Regions from separate parts of the Mesobacillus sp. QJM3NY_10 genome, predicted to be linked through region 1. Evidence: a T-box and tRNA genes for the amino acid it is inferred to sense, from the RefSeq annotation. Region 1 holds a T-box; the other holds one or more tRNA genes.
The links. The T-box of region 1 lies ahead of trpS (tryptophan--tRNA ligase). A T-box ahead of a tRNA ligase gene usually reads a tRNA of that ligase, here a tRNA-Trp.
Positions count from the first base shown of each region.

Region 1 (11,451 bases):
ATCATGATCATAATACTTGTATTATTTTTTCTTTATAAAGTTCTTTTAATACACCGGCAATTCTTTTAAAATAAAGATGTACGGGGATCATGAATTATATTTATCACAAAATCACTATTAAGACTTAGTGAAAAAAAAGGTGGAGGTTTATCATGGGCGGTTACATAATGGATTTGACTATCGTTGCTTTACTGATTGTGGGCATTACCGCGACAATTGGTGTGATTACCAATGGAATAGGAATCAGATTCTTTAGTGGAAATAAAAGAAATGAATTCGTAGATCAATCAACTAGTTTGCAAACTGGTTGGAAAAATGTCGGCGGCAGCAAGAAGTAATCCACATCCCAACTGTAATTATAACTTATTTTGATATCGATAATCTAATGATATGAAAAGCCTGGAACGTTTCTTAATCATTCCAGGCTTTTTATATAGTATCAGAAAGTATAAATTTTTCACCTCGAGAATTGTACAGCTCCAGCGCTTGTCGGGGCTGGCTGACCAAGGTGCTTGCGCTTTTCTCACTTCCAGGTTATGGTGTGTAATCAACATTTGGTGAGTATCTGTTGCTTGCGTTCCATAATAAATATTCATTGATGCCCTGATCCTTCAAGGCCCTGATTTGGTCTTCGACTTCTTTTTTTCCGTAGACTAGGTAATTTCCACTGCCTAACCATGAGGCTGTGAAATCCTGCAGCCATGGACGTGAAACAGGCGGGGTCTTTAATTCATCAAGCTTCTTCTTCTCCAATTTTGCATATTCCTGAACGAGACGGTATGGCTCTGTGTCAGGCTTGGCAATTCCAAAATAAGAAGTCCAATGGCTTGGATAAATCATTGAAGAAATGACGTCAACATTCTCAGAAATTTTTGAGAAGTTCTGTCCGATTCCTGGTGCTTCAGGAAGTGTTGCCGTATAGCCAAAGATATCAACAGAAACTTTTACATCATATGGCTTTAGCTCTTTTCGAGCGTATGCCACGAAATCAGTCACCGCTTTAACCCTCTTTTGGACATTATCCATTTCTACATTCTTATAGTCACCCATTGAATATTGGAGCGTAGCATCCCTCTTTTCAAATCCCTCAGGGAAACGAACATAATCAAACTGGATTTCCTGAAAACCCAGTTTAGCTGCTTCGATTGCAATTTGAACGTTGTAATCCCACACTTCTTTCACGAATGGATTTACGAACGATTCTCCTCTGCCATTTTTCCAAACCTGATTTCCATCTTTAAATGACCACTCCGGTTTATTATTTGCCAGGGCGGTATCTTTGAAAACAACTACCCTAGCGATAGGATAAATCTGTTTTTCTTCCAAAGTTTTCAATAGTTTTTTCGGATCTTTAATATAAGGCTTTCCGATATCTTTAAAAGGAGAATCTTCATCGGGTTTGTATGTAAGGTATCCGTGATCCTCTTTTATATCGATAACCATTGCATTTAAATCGGTGTCATCAATAAGTTTTGTAAGACTATTAAACCTCTCTCCTCCAGCTGAGTTCCCAGTTACATAGATCCCCCTTATAGCATCAGGGTATTCAAATGTGTAACCTGAATCGAATTTGAACCTTGGCATCTGCTTTGGTATTTCCCTAACCAATGACTGATGTTCCCTGACCGGAAGCTTTTCTGTTTCATGTGTTTTCGATTCTGCAAACACTGTACCTCCTGCTTGTGAAAAAGAGGCAGCCAATAATGCTGCTGCTGCGATTTTTTTAAACTGCACAAACACCTCTCCTTTCAAAACGTATTCCCATTCTAAAAAGTATCTTTTTATATATTATGAATCTATATTTCTATTTTACCCACTTTCGACAGATTTAGATATTATAGATTAAATTTTTCACATGGAATTTATTCCCTGCCTCTAAAACAATCAAAAGAAAAAAAACGATCTCAAATTAAGAGATCGTTAAGTTTATTTGACATATTGCTGTTGATATTGCTTCAGTTCTTTTTCAGAGCAATACACATAGTGCCCTGGAACAACTTCGCGCATCTTCACTTCTTCGCCGTCTGCATACTGATGCACATTAGGATCATATGATTTGCGTCGACGTGTGCGCTCAGACTCAGGATCCGGAAGCGGTATCGCTGATAACAAAGATTGAGTGTACGGATGAAGCGGGTTCTTGTATAGTTCTTCAGCTGTTGTTAACTCAACCAGCTTACCAAAGTACATTACACCAATTCGATCGCTGATATATTTTACCATTGAAAGATCATGTGCGATAAACAAGTATGTTAAACCTTTTTCACGCTGCAATTTCCTCATCAGGTTGACAACCTGCGCCTGGATGGAAACGTCTAATGCGGAAATTGGTTCGTCTGCAATAATAAATTCGGGCTGCACAGCAAGAGCACGTGCAATTCCGATACGCTGCCTTTGTCCACCTGAAAACTCATGAGGATAACGGTTGGCGTGTTCTCTGTTTAAGCCAACTGTTTCAAGCAGTTCATATACCATTTCCATTCTTTCTTTATTGCTTTTTGCAAGACCATGAATGTCAATGCCCTCTGCAATAACATCAGAAACCTTCATCCTTGGGTTCAAGGAAGCATAAGGGTCCTGGAAAATCATTTGCATACTTCTGTTGAATTTCTTCAAATCTTTTTTGTTCTTCTTGCCGTGTACGTTTTCTCCCTTGTAAAGGACCTCTCCATCTGTTGCTTCATAAAGCCTGATGATTGTTCGGCCAGTTGTGGACTTACCACAGCCTGATTCTCCAACCAATCCAAGAGTTTCTCCTTTAAAGATATCAAAAGTAACTCCGTCAATCGCTCTTACTTCATTAGGTTGACCCATATTGAAGTATTGCTTCAGATTCTTTATTTCAAGAAGCTTTTCTCTATTTTCCATCAGCCAGTCCTCCTCCTACAGTTATTTCGTGCCCATGAATTTACGCATTCTGCTTTTCACAGCTTCCGGCGGTTCTACCTTAGGAGCATCTGGATGCAACAGCCATGTAGCAGCATAATGTGTATCAGACACTTTAAACATTGGAGGCTGTTCCTCTAAGTCGATTTGCATAGCATATTCATTACGAGGGGCAAAAGCATCACCTTTTGGCGGATGCAACAAGTTTGGCGGCGTACCAGGAATTGCGTAAAGTTCCTCTTCTTTAGCATCTAGGCTTGGCATTGAACTGATCAATCCCCAAGTATAAGGATGTTGCGGGTTGTAGAAGACTTCATCCACAGTACCAATTTCGACAATTTTACCACCGTACATGACTGCCACACGGTCAGCTACATTAGCTACAACTCCAAGGTCATGAGTAATGAAAATAATTGAAGTATCAATTTTTTTCTGCAAATCTTTCATGAGTTCCAAAATCTGTGCCTGGATCGTAACATCCAAAGCTGTGGTAGGCTCATCAGCAATTAGAACTTTTGGGTTACATGCCAAAGCAATTGCGATTACAACCCTTTGTCTCATACCGCCTGAAAATTGGTGCGGGTATTGCTTGATACGCAATTCCGGTTTCGGGATACCTACCAGCTTCAAGAGCTGAACAGCGCGTTCTCTAGCTGCAGATTTACTCATATTTTGATGCTTGACCAATGGTTCCATGATTTGCTTTCCAACAGTCATTGTTGGATTTAAAGATGTCATTGGATCCTGAAAAATCATCGAGATATCCTGTCCCCTGATCTTCTGCATTTGCTTGTCGGTCAATTTCGCTAAATCCTTGCCTTCAAACAATATTTCACCCTGCTTGATTTCTGAATTACCAGGAGGAAGCAGTTTCATGATCGCTTTAGTCGTTACTGATTTACCTGAACCAGACTCACCGACTATCGCAAGGGTTTCTCCCTTTTTAAGTTCAAAATTCACACCGCGGATTGCTTTAACTTCGCCCGCAAATGTATGGAAGGAGATATTTAAATCCTTAACTTCTAAAATATTTTCCATAATACATTCACCTGCCCTTTAATCGCGCATTTTCGGATCAAGCGCATCGCGCAATCCGTCTGCCAGCATATTGAAGGTAATCATAATGACACTGATGACAACAGCTGGAATTATCATCTCATGTGGGTGCAATCTCAGTACTTTGAATCCTTCATCAATCAATGTACCAAGTGATGCGTATGGTTCCTGCAGTCCCAGACCGATAAAGCTCAAGAACGCTTCAAAGAATACCGCATTTGGAATAGTGAACATCGTATTGATAATTATGACACCTGCAAGGTTTGGCAATAAGTGTTTAGAGATGATCTTACCATCACTGTTACCAAGGGTTTTGGAAGCAAGAACAAATTCCTGTTCCTTCAGTTTTAGTGTCTGGGCACGCACGACACGAGCCATACCAACCCAGCCTGTAATCGTCAATGCTACGGTAATGGAAATAATACCAGGATCAAGAACCAGGATCATCAAGATAACAACAATCATAGTTGGTATACCCACTAGTATTTCGGTGATCCTCTGCATCACATTATCCAATCTTCCACCGTAATATCCAGATATTGCGCCATAAGCAACACCAATGATCATATCAATTACCGCGGCCAAAAGCGCAATGTACAAGGAGATTTGGGTACCTTTCCAGACACGAGTGAATAAGTCACGTCCAAGCGCGTCTGTTCCAAACCAGTAGTACTCATCTACCTTTTTGACTTCATACATATCGATTTCTTTTCCCGCTTTATTCACCTTGATACCGTCAAACGGAAGCCAGCTGATATGTTCAAGTCCCTGGATTTTTGGCGGTAAGTTATTGTGGCTAACATTTTGCTTGTCAAACTCTTTTCCGCTAACCAATGGACCTACCAAGGCCATAATGATAACAATGCCCATCACAATCAAACTGACAAGAGCACCCTTATTTTTACGGACACGCATCCAAGCATCCTGCCAGAAGGTTAAGCTTGGCTTGTTTATTTCCTCGCTTTTGGCCGAATCGATTTCTGCCGGCCTAAAACGATCTTTTGGAATTTTTGTTTCGAAGTCAGCCATTACTTTTTCCCTCCAGACAGCCTGATACGTGGATCTATGATTCCATAAAGAATATCCACTACAAGGATGATAACTACAAATAATGCTGCAAATAAGACGGTTGTTCCCATGATAACAGGGTAATCATTTACTGTAATAGATTTTACGAACTGTTCACCAAGTCCAGGGATCGCAAAAATTTTCTCAATTACAAGTGAGCCAGTCATCAAGGAAATCGCCAATGGCCCTAAAACTGTGACTAGTGGGATCATTGCATTTCTCAATGCATGCTTAAAAGCAATTTCAAAGAAGCTTGCTCCTTTTGCTTTTGCCAATGTAATGTAGTCAGAGCCTAAGACTTCAATCATTTCTGTTCTCATAAAACGAGCTGCAATTGCTATTGGCAGCATGGACAGAGCTATTGTCGGCAGGATGGTATATTCAAAACCACGCCAGAAAAGAACCGGGAACCAGCCTAATTTTACACCAACAAAATATTGCAGCAATCCTGCAAATACGAAGTTAGGAATAGACTTACCCAATACTGCAATAAAAGTGGAACTGTAATCGACCCAGGTATTCTGTCTTAATGCAGCAAATATACCAAGTAAAATACCAACGATTGTTCCGAGTAACATCGCCTGGGCACCTAGCTGCATTGATGGCCCTAAACGTTTGATCATCAGGTCGGTAACCGGAGTGTTATTAAACTGAAAGGAAATACCAAGATCCCCTTGCAGCAAGTTGCCAATATATTTAGCATACTGCACAGGCACTGGCTGATCTAGACCATACTTTGCCTTCATGATTTCCATTTGTGCAGGACCCAATTTATTCGCACTTGCAAAAGGCGTACCAGGAATGATTTTCATTAAGAAAAATGTAAGGGACGCAATGATGAAAAGAGTCAAAAACATATAAAGTACCCTTTTTAACAGGTATTTTGCCATATGGGTGCACCTCCTGTATTATTTCAATTTTCCCTATTGTTCGACAAATGCTTTACAGGGAAAAAGAGAGTATATCTAGATATACTCTCTTTCTATCCTCAGAATTATTACACTCTGAAATAAGAAACTGCTTCAGTTATTATTCAGCTTCAGTGATCTTAACCCATTGGAAGTTATAGTCAGGACCATAGTTGTAGATCGCAAGACCTTTAACGCCAGGATTTAGAAGGATGTTAGCTGAACGCTGGTAAACAGGCGCTAGACCAGCATCTTCTTCAAGCATGATTCTTTCAGCTTCTTGCTGTGCTTCCCAGTTCTTTTCTGGGTCAGTAGCAAGCTCACCTTGAGCAGCTTTGATCAGCTTATCGTATTCTGGGTTAGCGTAGCCCATTCTGTTGCTTCCGCCGTCAGTGATCCAAAGGTCAGTGAACGACAATGCGTTACCGTAGTCTGGGCCCCATCCTGCGAATTGAAGATCGTAATCCATAGAGTTGTCACGCTCTAGACGAACTGCGAAAGGAACACTTTCAAGCTTTACTGTCAAGCCAGGAAGGTTTGTTTCTAATTGGTTCTTGATATAAGCGTCAGTCTTTTTAGCTGCTTCAGTGTCTCCACCAAGGTAGCGAATTTCTAACTTATCTACACCAAGTTCCTTAAGACCAGTTTCCCAATGCTTCTTAGCTTCTTCAGCATTGAAAACGATTAGGTCGCCGTGCTTTTCACGGAAATCTTCACCGTTAGGACCTGTTACGAAGTCCTTTGGTACAAAGAAGTTTGCAGCGATAGATCCGTTGTTAAGGATGCTCTTTGCAAGGTCTTCTTTGTTGAAGCCCATAGCGATCGCTTTACGGATGTTTACGTTAGCAAGAGCTTCGTTCTTCTGGTTCATCTTGATCCAGAATACTACTGGCTCCATCCATGTAAGCATACGCTCATCACCTTCATAAGAAGGAACGATATCAGAAGAAAGCAATCCAGTCATGTCTGTTTCGCCAGCTTCAAATGCGTTTACAGCAGAGTTAGAATCTTTAACAACGTTAACAGTGATTTTTTCAAGAGTTACATCGTCAGCACTGTGGTAATCTGGGTTTTTAACAAGTACCCACTCAGATGCGTCAGTGCCTTCCCATTTTTCCATTTTAAATGGACCATTGTAAAGTAAGTTTTCAGCATTGCTAGCGAACGCGTCGCCTTTTTCAGTTACGAACTTTTCGTTCTGTGGGTAGAATGTTGGGAAAGCGAATAGGTCTTCCCAATATACTACTGGCTTTTCAAGAGTTACTTCTAAAGTCTTGTCGTCGATTGCTTTAACACCAAGATCTTCTACATTGTATTCTTTCTTAGCAGCTCCAGCTTCAGTGATTTCAGCTGCTCCCTTGATTTTTCCGCCCATCATGTATGGACCATAAGGTGAAGCAGTTGCAGGGTCGATCGCACGGCGCCAAGCAAACACGAAGTCGTGTGCAGTTACAGGCTCACCGTTAGACCATTTTGAATCCCTAAGTTTGAAAGTGTAAACTTTCTGGTCATCGCTGATTTCAGGCTCGCCTTCTGCTAGTGCAGGAACTGGCTTGTGATCCTGGTCAAGGCGATAAAGACCTTCACCTACGTTATTTATGTAAGTGAAACTTGTAGAACCTTCAGCAAGTACGCTGTCCATAGTTGGGATTTCAGAAGAATCCAACATGTTTAATTCTTGTGGTACATTAGCTACTTCTTCGCCTGTTGCATCGTCTTTATCAGCAGGCTCTTTGTCTCCAGCGTTGTCGTCTCCGCTGCTACATGCAGACAGGATTAACGAGAATACTAGAGTCAAAATCAATAGAAATGAAAATTTTGACTTTTTCAAGGATATGCCCCCTCTTTATTATTGTTTTCTGAAAACTTTTTACATTCCCTATTATACATAGATTAAATTAAATGTTCAATATTTTTGCGCGAAAAATTTACAACTTTGAAACAATAGTAATAAATTTCCTCCTTGAATTGTGTTATAATAGTGTCTTATAAGCCTTTTGCGGGCATAATCATGGTGTTACTTATTGTAATATTTGATTTTTTTTGAAGGATTATTCTCAAAATTACTTTTATGAAATAACAATATAAGGGAGATTTAGAAAAATGCGTAATAGATTTGGGAAAATTTTTTATGGTTTTTTGATTTCACAGCTATTGATTTTTATCCTCTCACTTGTCTATCAACAGAGCATTAGCTTGCTTAGTTACATAAATATCTCTTTTTACATCGCTAGTACCCTGCTGTTTACTTCTCTTATAGTCTTTACGGTTAACTCAGGTTTTTTTGACGCCATTTCTTATTCTTTTCGTATTGTTTTTGCTGGCAAAGAAGAGGGAGAGAAGAAAAAGTCTTTACATGAGATGACGCCTTTATCCGAACTTGTCAACCTCAATGCCAACCCTCTATTAATGGTCGGGCTGTTAGATTTTATGTTGATGCTTGCCGCATTGTCCGTTTATTATCTGTAATAATCCTTCTGGTACTCTTGCTTATCATGGTTGATTTGATTATAATCATTTTTAATAAAAGGTTAAAAGCAATGATGAAGAGTAGTACATTTGTTCAAGGCTTTTCAGAGAGTTTGTGGTTGGTGAAAACAAACAGCCTGGCAATTGGAATGGACTTTTGAGCTTCTGGTTTGAACTTAAGTAGATCCAGGCGTATTCCTGCGTTAAAGGAATCCATGCTTCACTGAGGCATGGGCAGAGTGACTCATTCGTGAGTAATTAGGGTGGCAACACGGACCATTCGTCCCTAGAAATTAGGCGAATGGTCTTTTTTGTGTTCTTTTTTCTTCTGTTTTTTACGTTTAGCCAAACAATTCAGACAGAAAGAGAACAAGATATATACTTATAGGAGGAATTTTTAATGGAGACTATTTTTTCTGGCATCCAGCCGAGCGGAACAATCACACTTGGTAACTATATCGGCGCAATGAAACAATTCACAGAACTGCAGGAAGAATATAATTGTTACTTCTGTATCGTTGACCAGCATGCGATAACTGTCCCGCAGGATCGTTTGCAGCTTCGCAAAAATATCAAAAGCCTTGCAGCATTGTACATCGCTTCAGGAATTGACCCTGAAAAAGTAACATTATTCATCCAATCGGAAGTTCCGGCACATGCACAGGCTGGATGGATGATGCAATGCGTAGCCTATATAGGTGAGCTTGAAAGGATGACCCAATTCAAGGATAAATCCACTGGGAAAGAAGCAGTTTCAGCTGGTCTGTTAACGTATCCCCCGCTAATGGCAGCCGACATCCTTCTATATAATACGAATCTCGTGCCAGTCGGCGAAGACCAGAAACAGCACCTAGAGTTAACAAGGGATTTAGCTGAACGATTCAACAAGAAATACAATGACATTTTTACGATTCCAGATGTTCGCATCGCTAAAGTCGGAGCAAGAGTCATGTCCTTACAGGATCCATTGAAGAAAATGAGCAAATCAGATCCTAACAACAAGGCTTTCATCTCGATGCTCGACGACCCTAAGCAAATTGAAAAGAAAATCAAGAGTGCTGTAACTGACTCAGAGGGTATCGTAAAATATGACAAAGAGAACAAGCCTGGCATCTCCAATCTCTTGTCCATCTATTCTATCTTGACCGGCAAAGCAATTGCTGATATTGAAAAGGATTATGAAGGTAAAGGGTACGGAGACTTTAAGGGAGACCTTGCGAAGGTAGTTGTCGATGTCATTGAACCAATCCAGAAAAAATATTACGAGCTAATCGATTCACCAGAGTTGGATGAAATTCTTGACCGTGGTGCTGAAAAAGCAAACTTTGTCGCAAACAAAATGCTAAAGAAAATGGAGAATGCGATGGGTCTTGGGCGCAAGCGCAAGTAAGAACAAAAAGCGCAAGCGCCTCGTTCAGCCCCGACAAGCGCTGGAGGGCAGCCCAATGAAGTCGTTCTTTGACTTCAATGGGCTGATCGAAGCGACTCGAGGGGCTAGGCGCTGGAGCTGGATTAAGAAAACTACTTGCAGTTATCCACACCTAAATAATTTCAAAATTTCCTTCACAATAATAAAAACGGAGCTGATAATGTGTCAGCTCCGTTTTTTCGTAAGAGTTATCAATTTACTTTAGGGCCGTGCTCCATTTCCCAAAGTTTTTCGAAAAAGGATTGTCCTTTAATGATGTTTTCGCAAAACTTCTCGTGTTTATGTGACCAACCAAACTTTGTCTCTTCATATAACCGTTCCCATACCTCTTCAAATCCAAGCCGTTGAATCTCTTCATATAATTCAGGTTTCCATTCAGTGAACCAGTAACGGACTTCAGCCACATTTTTTGAGGAACTCAACTGGTCCATGGCCATGAACAATAATTGCTTCAATTGCCTCTCTTTACGCGTCAGCCCTCTCATTAAATCCGGAGCAGGCGATAAAATATGGAAGTCCTTTAAGGCACTTTGATCATTGAACCCATATTGGATCGTATCCTGATTTTCAATCATTTCGTACACGAGTTGCTCCTGGCGCGGGATAAGCCGGCTCTTTCGGATTGGGATATTATAGCCGATGGTGTCAACAGCCAGTATGCCAGTTCCATCGGAAACAACGAAACAATAATCAAGCTGTGTACGTTCATGGTTTTTCCTCAAATATGCCTTACGGTAAATGTCATCCAGAAGCTGTTGAGGCAACTCTGATAAATCATTCTCAATGTAATTAAATAACAGATGGTCAATTTTAAGGAGCGGCACCTGGTCAAGCAGCTCAACTCCATCGTCCTTCCGCCATTCGTGGAAATGGCAGACATTATAGCCGTTCTCTTCCCCTTCGAACCAGTTTACCCAGACATCATGAAGATACAACATGATTTATAACCCCTCACTTCAAGAAACTGTTTGTCCATCAGTATGGGCATCACTAAGTAAAAATATTCCTTAAAAGGAAGATCAATTTATATCATTATTATGAGGCCAATAAATGCTTAACCAAATGATGCCGATTCCAGCCGGCAGCATGTAGCACTCTACTCTGCGCGATACAAAAGCTAAATACTCATCCAAACCGTGTCCAGCAACAATCAAATTCAAATAAGCGATTGAGCTGACCCCCCCTGATACAGCCAGTCCAAAACCAAACATTAAAACAAACAATCTAAAGATCATTAGATTGACTCTCTTCATACCAGAAATTCATATCACACACTTCCCTCACCCCGGCCTGTCCATTTTTATCATATATATGAAGGAAGTTGGCGGGAAAGTACTGAAAGCTGATTTAAATGTACCTGAAGAAAAGGGCTTATTTATTGATAAATACAGCAGCGACTTATAGGAAAGATTCCGATTATGTATTACGTTAAAACTAACCATACACTTTTGGCCTAACGGAGGCTTCTTAGGACATTTCATGCGGTTCCAACCACTGTTTTGGTCAAACCTGGGGTGACTTCGGACATTTTCCAGCGGTCCCAACCGCTGTTTTGGTCAAACCTGGGGCCACTTCGGACATTTTCTAGCGGTCCCAACCACTGTTTTGGTCAAACCTAGGGGCACTTCGCACATT
Region 1 is NZ_CM149675.1:1,413,813-1,425,263, reverse strand. It holds gene AC0VX7_RS07085 (hypothetical protein) at 153-338, shown strand; gene AC0VX7_RS07080 (putative glycoside hydrolase) at 535-1,734, opposite strand; gene AC0VX7_RS07075 (ABC transporter ATP-binding protein) at 1,927-2,868, opposite strand; gene AC0VX7_RS07070 (ABC transporter ATP-binding protein) at 2,890-3,924, opposite strand; gene opp3C (oligopeptide ABC transporter permease) at 3,943-4,971, opposite strand; gene opp3b (oligopeptide ABC transporter permease) at 4,971-5,900, opposite strand; gene AC0VX7_RS07055 (peptide ABC transporter substrate-binding protein) at 6,040-7,749, opposite strand; gene AC0VX7_RS07050 (DUF3899 domain-containing protein) at 8,022-8,387, shown strand; T-box leader at 8,450-8,678, shown strand; gene trpS (tryptophan--tRNA ligase) at 8,788-9,777, shown strand; gene AC0VX7_RS07040 (YjbA family protein) at 10,008-10,754, opposite strand; gene AC0VX7_RS07035 (YuzI family membrane protein) at 10,836-11,051, opposite strand.

Region 2 (11,451 bases), 280 kb from region 1:
TCTTGGCCACTTACCTGGGGGCGGAGAACTTACGATCAGTTGAAAATCCAACTGCAGAAACACAAGCTTCAGTTGCACCCAAAATAACCCGAACAGAAGCTCATTCGGTAACTAAAAATATTGCTGATAAAGAAGTTCTCGAGGATTTCATCAGTACTGAAGAGAAAAAAATGATTGAAGGTGTCCCGCACATCAGTCAGCTTCCAGAATTACAACGCGGGTGTGAAGTAACTAGCTTAACTATGCTGTTGCAGTATGAAGGAATACAAGCCGACAAGATGACCTTGGCTAAGCAGATACATAAAATCCCCTTCCGCGACGCAAATTATGTTCGCAGCAACCCATATGATGGATTTGTAGGCGATATCTATACATTCAGCAAATCAGGATATGGCGTTTACCACGGTCCTGTAGCAAATCTTGCAGAGAATTATCTGCCCGGGAAAATCAAGGACATAACCGGAAATTCAATCGATGATGTATATCAACTGATCGACAACGGCTCACCAGTTTGGGTCATCACCAACTCCACTTTCGCGCCACTTCCCGAATCCGAGTTTACTATTTGGAAGACAAATACGGGAAACGTGAAGATCACTTATAGAGAACACAGTGTGCTGATTGTCGGCTATGACGAGGAATTTATTTACGTAAACGATCCTCTTGCCAGCAATGGCTATAAACCCGTTCCACGTTCACCTTTCGAAAAAGCCTGGGTACAGATGGGCAGCCAGGCGATTGGAATAGAAAAATAATAGATTGTTACTATAAGAGTTTTTATATAGAAAAATCGGCAGGAGTTATATCCTGCCGATTTTTGATTAAGCATACATCTTGTTTTCTTCATTTTTGAAAAAGCTTTTCATCGCGTGGAATACGTCAGCTTTCTGCTTGAGGATATAGTAACGGAAGTTTTCGTCTTTAATGTTTTTATACGCGGACATTAGGGTCGAGTGGCGGTTGTACTGATTGACTTCTCCATAGCCGAACATATTGGAGACCTTCATCAGCTCTTCTACTAACTTCACACAGCGGGCATTGTCGGAGGTCAGGTTATCACCATCTGAAAAATGGAATGGATAAATATTGAACTTGCTTGGATTGTACTTGTCATCAATAAGTTCTAATGCTTTTCGATAGGCGGATGAACAAATGGTACCTCCGCTTTCCCCTTTTGAGAAAAAGTCTTCCTCGGAAACTACCTTTGCTTCTGTATGGTGGGCGATAAATTCGATTTCAACGGTTTCATACTTGGAACGAAGGAAACGCGTCATCCAGAAGAAGAAGCTCCTCGCCATATATTTTTCCCACAGTCCCATACTTCCACTCGTATCCATCATCGCAAGCACAACAGCTTTTGAGTCCGGCTTCACGACTTCATTCCACGTCTTGAATTTAAGATCTTCCTTGTAAATAGGGTGGAATGATGGCTTACCGGTCATTGCATTCCGTTTATAAGCTGACATCATCGTCCGCTTCTTATCAATATTGCCCATCAATCCAGTCTTCCTGATATCGTTGAACTCAATATTTTCAACGAGATGCTCCTGTTCTTCCTTCTTCTTGAGATTTGGAAGCTCCAGCTCTTTAAATAACGCTTCTTCAATTTCCATCATCGATACTTCTGCTTCGTAATAATCTTCACCGGCCTGGTCTCCTGCGCCTTGCCCTTTTCCCGGGCCTTGCTGCTGGCCTGAGCCATCACGGGCGACGACATCTCCTACTTTACTGTCTCCATTCCCCTGGCCGACGTGTTTGTTCTTATCATAGTTATAACGGATTTTGTACTCATCCAGTGACCTTATCGGAATCTTGACGACATCCCTGCCGTTGGACATGATAATATTCTCTTCGGTGATCAAATCAGGCAGATTGCTCTTGATTGCTTCCTGCACCTTTTCCTGATGGCGCTGTTGGTCATCATGTCCTTTGCGGTGGAGGGACCAATCTTCCTGGGAAATCACAAACTGGTGACTGCTTTCATCGGTCATTTTCAACCCCTCCTTTGAAATTTTCATTTTGACGGTAACATAATACAACATACTTTCATACAATATCCCGATGGACTTTACCCTTGTGGGAATTGTAATTACTCTATCTTATGCAGGAAGACAAAATAATTTACAAATAATTTTGACAATTAACCTTTTCTCCTATGGATGGACAAGCCCATTTTATCTTGAACCCCCTTTGGGCATTATTGTCCCTTGTTCCAGAAGCTTAGGTGTAAGTTCTTTTACAAGACAGGTACGTTCGCCACCCAATTTGCTCCAGGTTTGGATTATTTTAAAGAAGCTCGAATTAACGATATGTTGTTATAATCTAAAAAAATAACCTCTGCGTTATCAGCAAAGGTTATTTCTTTTCATTCGCTTTATCAAATTGAATCGGATCTGGTACTTTATCGTAGTCCTCTTTCAACACTTCGCCAGTGCGTCGGTTCTCCATTTGCTTGCCGAGATTTTCGATTTCTTCTTCATTGCGGGCCATTGAACTATTTTTAGGAACATAGTCTTTTGGCAAATCCTTTTTAGTCATTCTTATCACCTCTTGCCTGTACTATTCCCGCTATCAGGATTTTATAAACTAAAGAGGACCTGCAATCCGCAGGTCCTTCCATTCTATCTATTTAGCAGGCTTCCGACATACCTCAGCAACTCATTGGCTGAGGTAGAGTTATAGCCATGCTCATCGATCAGTCTTGCGACTACATTATTAATTTTTCTCATCTGGGTCTCATCAGGAGTCTTTGATGAAGTCGTGATCTTGACGACATCCTTCAAGTCAGCAAATAGTTTTTTCTGGATCGCTTCACGCAGGCGGTCATGCGAATTATAATCAAACCTCTTGCCTTTTCGCGCATAGGCAGAAATCCTGATTAAAATCTCTTCACGGAACGCTTTCTTCGCATTTTCGGAAATGCCAATCTGCTCCTCAATGGAGCGCATCAACTTCTCATCCGGATTGATTTCCTCACCAGTCAGCTGATCACGCATCTTCGCCTTATTGCAATACGCCTCAACATTATCAAGGTAATTCTCCATAAGGGTTTTAGCTGATTCTTCATAAGAATACACGAATGCCTTTTGAACTTCTTTTTTCGCGATGTCATCGTATTCCTTGCGCGCAATAGAAATATAGTTCAGATATCGCTCCCTTGTCTCGGCCGTAATCGATGGATGCTGGTCAAGGCCTTCTTTGAGTGATCTCAGTACGTCTAATGCATTAATCGTTTTAACTTCCTTCCTGATGATTGTCGAAGAAATCCGGTTAATGACATAACGAGGGTCAATTCCGCTCATGCCTTCATCCTGATGTTCTTTTTTCAATTCTTCTACATCAGCTCTGTTATAGCCTTCGACACTTTCCCCATCATAGAGTCTCATCTTCTTGATCAGGTCAATATCACCCTTTTTTGGATCCTTCAGGCGGGTAAGAATCGTGAACATCGCAGCAACCCTCAGAGTATGAGGAGCGATATGGACATCGTTTACATCACTTTCCCTGATCATCTTGTCATAGATTTTCTCTTCATCGGACACTTTTAGGTTATACGGAATCGGCATCACGATAATACGTGAATGCAGGGCTTCGTTCTTTTTATTGGAAATAAACGAACGGTATTCCGTTTCATTCGTATGCGCAACAATCAATTCATCCGCACTGATCAATGCGAATCTTCCCGCTTTGAAATTACCTTCCTGCGTCAGGCTGAGCAAGTGCCAGAGGAATTTCTCATCACACTTCAGCATTTCCTGGAACTCCATCATCCCCCGGTTTGCTTTGTTCAGCTCGCCATCAAAACGGTATGCCCGCGGATCAGATTCAGATCCATATTCCGCGATGGTCGAGAAGTCAATGCTGCCTGTCAAATCCGCTATATCCTGAGATTTTGGATCGGATGGACTAAATGTTCCGATACCCGTCCGCTTATCCTCGGAGAAGAAGATTCGTTCCACGATGACATCTTCTATCCTGCCGCCATATTCCTGTTCAAGTCTCATCATATTAAGCGGCGACAGATTGCCTTCAATCCGGATGCCATATTCATCATAAAAATCTTTTCGCAAATGATGTGGAATCATGTGCAGCGGGTCTTCATGCATCGGGCAGCCCTTAATTGCAAAAACTGCTCCCCTGTCTGTATGAGAATAAGCCTCCAGCCCTCTTTTTAGCATCGTGACGAGAGTCGATTTACCTCCGCTCACTGGTCCCATCAACAAAAGGATACGCTTCCTGACATCCAGCCTTTTCGCAGCCGGGTGAAAATACTCCTCGACTAGCCTTTCCAATGCTTCTTCAAGACCAAACAACTGTGAATTAAAGAAGGAATAGCGTTTCTTGCCTTTATCGTTTTCAATCCCTGCGTCTTTGACCATATTATACACACGGGAATGTGCCGATTGAGCAACCCATGGCTGTTCCTTCACAATTTCAAGATACTCCCTGAACGTCCCTTCCCACTTCAGCTTCTCTTCATCCTGGCGATACAACTCAATTTTTTTTAAAATATCCATATGGACCTCCCCATCTAGCGTTATCAAGAGACGATTAATAAATTCTATGCAGCAAACAATTTGAACATGCGTAAACGTTCTGCCTGGATGATTGTCCTTTTTTACTTTCATCGGGAAAAAATAAGCCCATCCTTCACAGTAGCGAAATAATAGGATATAATAAATTCTATATGGACAAAACGAATAAAAGGGAGGCTTACATACATGAAACTAATTCTAATTATAGGCGTAACTATTGCTTTTCTAGCTGCTATTTTCACAGGTGGTTACGATGATAAGCCGGGGATCACGAAAAAATAAAAAGCTGCCTTTTGGCAGCTTTTTCACTTTTTCATAACTACTTTTTATTTAATTGCTGCTTCTCAATAAACTCCTTCATATACATCCTCGTTTTACGCTCAAGCATCTTGGCCATTTGCCCAGTCCATGAGTCCGCTCTTTTCCCGCCCGTTCTTTCCTGGTAATACTCAGATGTCGTTTTGTTATAATCTTGAAGCTGCTTTTCAAACAAGCTCTGGTCTTGTTGATACTCGTTTTCCATATAGATATGCTCTAGCGGAAGACGCGGCTTCAGATCCGTTTCCTGATCGGGATAGCCTACTGCCATGCCAAACAGAGGAATAACATAATCAGGTGTCTTCAATACTTCCTTTACCGCCTCGAGGTCATTCCGGATACCGCCAATATAGCAAATCCCGAGTCCCATCGATTCAGCAGCTATTGCCGCATTCTGGGCAGCTAACGCAGCATCAATTAATGCCACCATGAATTTTTCCGTACTTTCAATCGAATCTTTTACATCAGCATTTTCCAAACCACCAACTACCTTATGGCGATGGAGGTCCGCACAAAATACAAAGAAGTGGCCATTAGCCGCTACATAAGCCTGATTGCCCGCCAATTCAGCCAACTTGTCCTTTTTTTCCTGATCTGTTACCCCGATTATTGAATATGCCTGGATAAAGCTTGAAGTAGAAGCCGCCTGGGCACTTTTCACGATGGTTTCAACTTGTTCCCGATCCAGCGATTGATCCGTAAAACGCCTGATCGAACGATGTTGCAGTAGAGTTTCAATTACCTGGTTCATTCTATTAACAGCTCCTTCTTGATTATGTATTGCCTGGAAATGACACGATTCATTAAAAGTAAAAACCACCAGACACCTGTCCATGCCAAAAAGGAGACCTGAATAGGCCTCCTAGTATTTACGCAAATCCCGATAGTCCTGCTGTCTAAGTGCTTCATAAATTAAGATAGCAGCCGTGTTAGACAGGTTTAATGAACGGATATTCTCATTCATAGGCAGCCTCAGGCATGTCTCGATATTGTTTTCGATCACTTCTTTAGGAAGTCCGGTTGTCTCTCTGCCAAATATAAAGAAGAAATCCTTCTCGGTTGCACTATAATCAAAATCAGAATGCGCCTTTTTGCCAAATTTGGTCACGTAAAAGAATTCTCCGCCCTCGTTCTGTTGATAAAAGTCCTCAAGCGAATCATAATAATGAATTTTCACATGCTCCCAGTAATCCAAACCCGCCCTCTTCAACATCTTGTCATCCGTTGAAAACCCCAACGGCCTGATTAAGTGAAGCTCGGTATCTGTACCGGCGCATGTGCGCGCTATATTGCCAGTGTTTGCTGGAATGAGCGGCTGATATAATACAACATGCAATGCCATGACTTTCACCTCTAATAAAAACTAAAGCCATTATACCACTACACTGCTTCTCAGCAAAAGAAATGGCGCTGTATTCGTTTGGGTATGTCATTAAATATCATCATGATCATCCGTAATCGTTAAGAACTTGTATTTAATATTCGGGGTATAGGCGGTTGAATCTTCATATGCCCAATATCTCATCCTGCTGTTATACGTATGGGCATTGACCAGCGGCATTCCATCCGCGTCGTGTCCTGTAACAATCGTGGTATGGTCGAAACGTCCATCCCCCTCGAAATCATAGCAGATGACATCTCCTAGTTTCAGTTTATCAGCACTTTTCACTTCTCTTCCCCTCAAGCCCAACTTAGAACCTGGGATGTGCCAGCGCATCGCATTGGCGACCGACCAGCTGAAACTCCAATTATCATTCTGCATCCACCAGCCATTGCTTCGATTTGGATACCCGCGCATCGGCCCTCCGCCCTGATGAAGGCATTGCGAGATATAGTTGGTACAGTCGACCTCGAACTTTTTATATGCAGGATTGTAGTCATTCCACCATCTTTCCGCATACTGGACGGCCTTCAGCCTGTCATATTTGAATCCCTTCCTCTCCTGGTCTCCCTCCTCCTGTGCAATAGCAGGCATCGCTTCATGGCTGCCCTGGGATCCTTTGATTTCATTCATCTTTTCATCCTTTACCAGGACGCCCTTGTAAAATTCAGCCTCCCTCTTCTCCACTTCCTCCTCCATGTAAAATAATCCCCGTTGCTTAATCAAATACTGAAAATGAACCTCATATAAAACCTTGGCATTTTCCTTATCTTCAAACTTCTCTATTACTCTGCCATTTGCCTTTGCTTTTACAATTTCAGCAGACCTATTGGCAAAACTCTGCTTTTTCATCTCTATACTGGGACACTCGTGCAGTTGATTTCGCGGCATTGATACACATTGAAGGACACGTTGTTCCAGCAGTTCCTGCAGTTGTTCACGCATGTTCATCTCTCCCTTCACCTTTCATATTTATGAAGCGTTCCAGGATTTCACGCATAAAAAAAGGCTGTTTTGGTCAAGATTGTTGTTAAAATCCTAAAGCCGATTTTAACGTAAAACTTAGCCATTTTTTGTTCGGTATTAAGTTGGCATGCTCATTTCTCATATTAAGAGTCAAATTTGCGAAGAAACATAATACATTCATTCCTATTTTGTATTCAATAGCCACAAAGTTTGAGAAATGAGCCTAAAAAAAAGAATGGATTTGACTAAATCCATCCTTCTTACACTGTAATATTCGACTCTGAGTTGTCCTTAAAAAACTCCAGTCCCTTACTGATCTCCTTTAATACTTCCTCATCCTTCTCAACAGCAGAGGCATGTTTCAGTGCGTCCAACGCTTCACTACCGCCAATTTTACCAAGCGCCCATGCTGCCGTCCCCCTGAGTACAGGTCTTGGGTCATCCTGCATTACCTTGATCAACTCAGGTATTGCTGTATCATCCTTATAATGCGCAAGGGCAATGACCGCATTGCGCTGAATAGGCTTCTTTCCTCTCCACGAACCGGAGACATGTCCGTACTTTTCTTTGAAATCACGGTTGCTTATGGTTAGTAAAGGTTTTAGGAGCGGCTTCGCAATTTCAGGGTCTGGCTCCATTTCTTCATGGAAATGAAAATCCTTCCCTTTGTTCTCGGGACAAACGGTCTGGCAAGTATCACAGCCATATAAGCGATTACCCAATTTTTCGCGGAATTCATCAGCCAAAAAACCCTTCGTTTGTGTTACGAAGGCAATGCACTTTTGTGCGTCAAGCTGCCCGCCCTGTACAAGTGCCCCAGTAGGACAAACTTCCACACACTTATTGCAGGTGCCACAGCGATCCTCCATAGGCGTATCGGGGGCAAACGGTATATTCGTAATCATTTCACCTAAATAAACGTAGGATCCATACTCTGGAGTGATAATGGAGCAGTTTTTTCCGCTCCAGCCTATCCCTGCCCGCTCGGCAACAGCCCTGTCAACAAGTTCGCCCGTATCGACCATCGATTTGAACATTGAGCCAGGTACCTTCGAAGCAATATAATCCTCCAATTTTTTCAGCCTGTCCCTGAGCACCATGTGGTAATCAGTCCCCCATGATGCACGGCAGAAGATTCCCCGACGTTCTCCCTTCTTGCTGACAACTTTCGTCTTCATCTTTGAAGGATAAGCAAGTGCAATCGAAATGATCGATTTAGGACCGTCAAAAATAAGGCTAGGCTCCGTTCTCTTCTCAATATCCTTTTCCTCGAACCCGGATTGATATTGTAGTTCCTGCTGCCTGTATAACCTGACCTTCATTTCTTCAAAAGTTGAAGGAGCTGCAAAACCAATTTTATCAATCCCGATTGTTTTGCTGTATTCAATAATATCCTGCTTCAAACTTACTGTATCCATTTGCAGATTCCTCCTCTCCATTTTGATATTTATATTGAAATCCCATAAATTTAAATGCAAATTACTTTTATGATAAACTATTTTAAAGCAGATTTGGAGGTGGAATCAATGGAAATTCAAGTTTCAAGGTTGATAGGTGATCTCATTCCCGGATTCACAGTCGGGATTATCGAATATAAAGACATACAGGTTGGCGAGTCTCCGCAAATGTTAAAGGGCAGACTTCAGCTTTTCCAGGAATCAATTTACTTCGACCTTCTGGAAAAAAACGTAACCGAGCTTGAAGGCATCAAAGAGTGGCGAGGAATATTTAAAACAACAGGGAAGGATCCAAACCGATATAGACATTCGGCCGAAGCCCTCTACCGCAGGATCGCAAAGCAGAATTATCTTCAATCCATACATAGTGCGATAGATTTAAATAACTTCTTCTCACTTGAATATCAAATTCCAATAGGAATTTATGACAGTGATAAGCTTGTAGGGAATGTATCGATTAACATCGGAGAAGAAAGCGAAGAATACAAAGGTCTAAATGGAAGAACCAATAACCTTGCCAACCTAATAACCTCTGCAGATGAACAAGGACCATTCGGCAGCCCATTTGTCGATTCAGAAAGATCGGCCGTAACAGCATCGACGACAAATGCCCTGCAGATTGTATATTTAAGACCCTCAACTCCACCAGAGAGCATGCAAAAAATGACACAATCACTAATGAATATGTTTACCCAAATCCATGGAGGGACTGGCACTTATAGAATGATCGGATGCTGATGCATCCTTTTTCTTTTGCCTTCATATCGTTTAGCTTATCTATCTACTATAAAAACAAAAAAATGCAGCATATCGTTTTCTGGAAACGACATGCTGCATTAGTTACGTATGTATGGAGCGGGTGAAGGGAATCGAACCCTCATCATCAGCTTGGAAGGCTGAGGTTTTACCACTAAACTACACCCGCATACATATCTCTATGAAATAAAGAAAACAGGAAATCCTGTTTATAATAAAAATGGTACCGGTGGTCGGGGTCGAACCGACACTCCAGAAGGAACACGATTTTGAGTCGTGCGCGTCTGCCAATTCCGCCACACCGGCATATTAAGATGTCTTGCTTTTTGCTACCACTAATGTTTTAGTGGAGGCGGCAACCGGATTTGAACCGGTGAATAAAGGTTTTGCAGACCTTTGCCTTACCACTTGGCTATGCCGCCATATATTTTTGGAGCGGAAGACGGGATTCGAACCCGCGACCCCAACCTTGGCAAGGTTGTATTCTACCACTGAACTACTTCCGCAAAAAATGGCTGGGCTAGCTGGATTCGAACCAACGCATGTCGCAGTCAAAGTGCGATGCCTTACCGCTTGGCTATAGCCCAATATATTGTATTCCATTAGTATTGAAAATGTGATTATAATGGGGCGACTGATGGGAATCGAACCCACGAATGCCTGAACCACAATCAGGTGCGTTAACCACTTCGCCACAATCGCCATTATAAAATTGGCAGGGGTAGTAGGAATCGAACCCACACCAAAGGTTTTGGAGACCTTCGTTCTACCTTTAAACTATACCCCTATATTAAGTGGTGGAGGGGGACGGATTCGAACCGCCGAACCCTGAGGGAGCGGATTTACAGTCCGCCGCGTTTAGCCACTTCGCTACCCCTCCACTATAACATTTTTTCTGGTGTTGAAAAACCCATTTTAGCAAATTCCCTGGATAACCAGGTATTGTATAAATGGTGGCTCAGGACGGAATCGAACCGCCGACACAAGGATTTTCAGTCCTTTGCTCTACCGACTGAGCTACTGAGCCACTATAATATTGTTGCCTAAACCTTGACTTGTTTAAGTCCTTTGCTCGAATGACCTTCGGTCTTTCTCGCAGATTGCCGCAGAAGCTTATTCAGGAAGTGAGCAATCTGCTCTACCAACTGAGCTACTGAGCCACTAATTAAAATGGCGGTCCCGACCGGGATCGAACCGGCGATCTCCTGCGTGACAGGCAGGCATGTTAACCGCTACACCACGGGACCAAAGTTTTTTCAAGTGAAGTACTTGAAAAGAACTTTTATTAATTGCGGGGGCAGGATTTGAACCTGCGACCTTCGGGTTATGAGCCCGACGAGCTACCGGACTGCTCCACCCCGCGACGGTAATAATAATATTGTTTTGCGCATGCTCTTTGAGAGCAATGACTGTCCCGATCTCAGGAAGCTTATCCAAGCTGCTGCTCGATCGGTACAACTCGCAGTTCATTCAGTGAAGTAACGCTCGTTGCTCCACCCCGCGACAATAATATGAAGATTATTTTCGCTAGCGCGAAAAAATCTTGGTGGAGGATGACGGGATCGAACCGCCGACCCTCTGCTTGTAAGGCAGATGCTCTCCCAGCTGAGCTAATCCTCCATTTGTAATCGCTAGCGTGATGATATTAAGGATGATTATTTTCGCTAGTGCGAAAAAATCTTGGTGACCCCTACGGGATTCGAACCCGTGTTACCGCCGTGAAAGGGCGGTGTCTTAACCGCTTGACCAAGGGGCCAGATATAAATTTCTATGGCGGAGAGCAAGGGATTCGAACCCTTGAGACAGCGTTGACCGTCTACACGATTTCCAATCGTGCTCCTTCGACCTCTCGGACAGCTCTCCAAATTGGCTCCGCAGGTAGGATTCGAACCTACGACCGCTCGGTTAACAGCCGAGTGCTCTACCACTGAGCTACTGCGGAATAATAATGATTTCTCCGACTTGGATACACGATCCGTATCTTTGAAGAGGATGAAAATGCATCCTGCCCGGCGGCGTCCTACTCTCACAGGGGGAA
Region 2 is NZ_CM149675.1:1,135,001-1,146,451, reverse strand. It holds gene AC0VX7_RS05785 (C39 family peptidase) at 3-755, shown strand; gene yhbH (sporulation protein YhbH) at 822-1,991, opposite strand; gene AC0VX7_RS05775 (hypothetical protein) at 2,356-2,538, opposite strand; gene AC0VX7_RS05770 (PrkA family serine protein kinase) at 2,622-4,517, opposite strand; gene nfsA (oxygen-insensitive NADPH nitroreductase) at 4,855-5,604, opposite strand; gene trmL (tRNA (uridine(34)/cytosine(34)/5-carboxymethylaminomethyluridine(34)-2'-O)-methyltransferase TrmL) at 5,716-6,195, opposite strand; gene AC0VX7_RS05755 (amidase domain-containing protein) at 6,286-7,179, opposite strand; gene queG (tRNA epoxyqueuosine(34) reductase QueG) at 7,461-8,618, opposite strand; gene AC0VX7_RS05745 (B3/B4 domain-containing protein) at 8,727-9,395, shown strand; tRNA gene AC0VX7_RS05740 (tRNA-Gly) at 9,509-9,582, opposite strand; tRNA gene AC0VX7_RS05735 (tRNA-Leu) at 9,635-9,719, opposite strand; tRNA gene AC0VX7_RS05730 (tRNA-Cys) at 9,761-9,835, opposite strand; tRNA gene AC0VX7_RS05725 (tRNA-Gly) at 9,845-9,919, opposite strand; tRNA gene AC0VX7_RS05720 (tRNA-Gln) at 9,926-10,000, opposite strand; tRNA gene AC0VX7_RS05715 (tRNA-His) at 10,040-10,115, opposite strand; tRNA gene AC0VX7_RS05710 (tRNA-Trp) at 10,127-10,200, opposite strand; tRNA gene AC0VX7_RS05705 (tRNA-Tyr) at 10,209-10,293, opposite strand; tRNA gene AC0VX7_RS05700 (tRNA-Phe) at 10,365-10,440, opposite strand; tRNA gene AC0VX7_RS05695 (tRNA-Asp) at 10,585-10,660, opposite strand; tRNA gene AC0VX7_RS05690 (tRNA-Met) at 10,703-10,776, opposite strand; tRNA gene AC0VX7_RS05685 (tRNA-Val) at 10,958-11,033, opposite strand; tRNA gene AC0VX7_RS05680 (tRNA-Glu) at 11,095-11,169, opposite strand; tRNA gene AC0VX7_RS05675 (tRNA-Ser) at 11,185-11,276, opposite strand; tRNA gene AC0VX7_RS05670 (tRNA-Asn) at 11,281-11,355, opposite strand; rRNA gene rrf (5S ribosomal RNA) at 11,421-11,451, opposite strand, start outside.
Region 2: it has a tRNA-Trp gene. The T-box ahead of trpS (tryptophan--tRNA ligase) is inferred to sense a tRNA for this amino acid. The anticodon was not compared.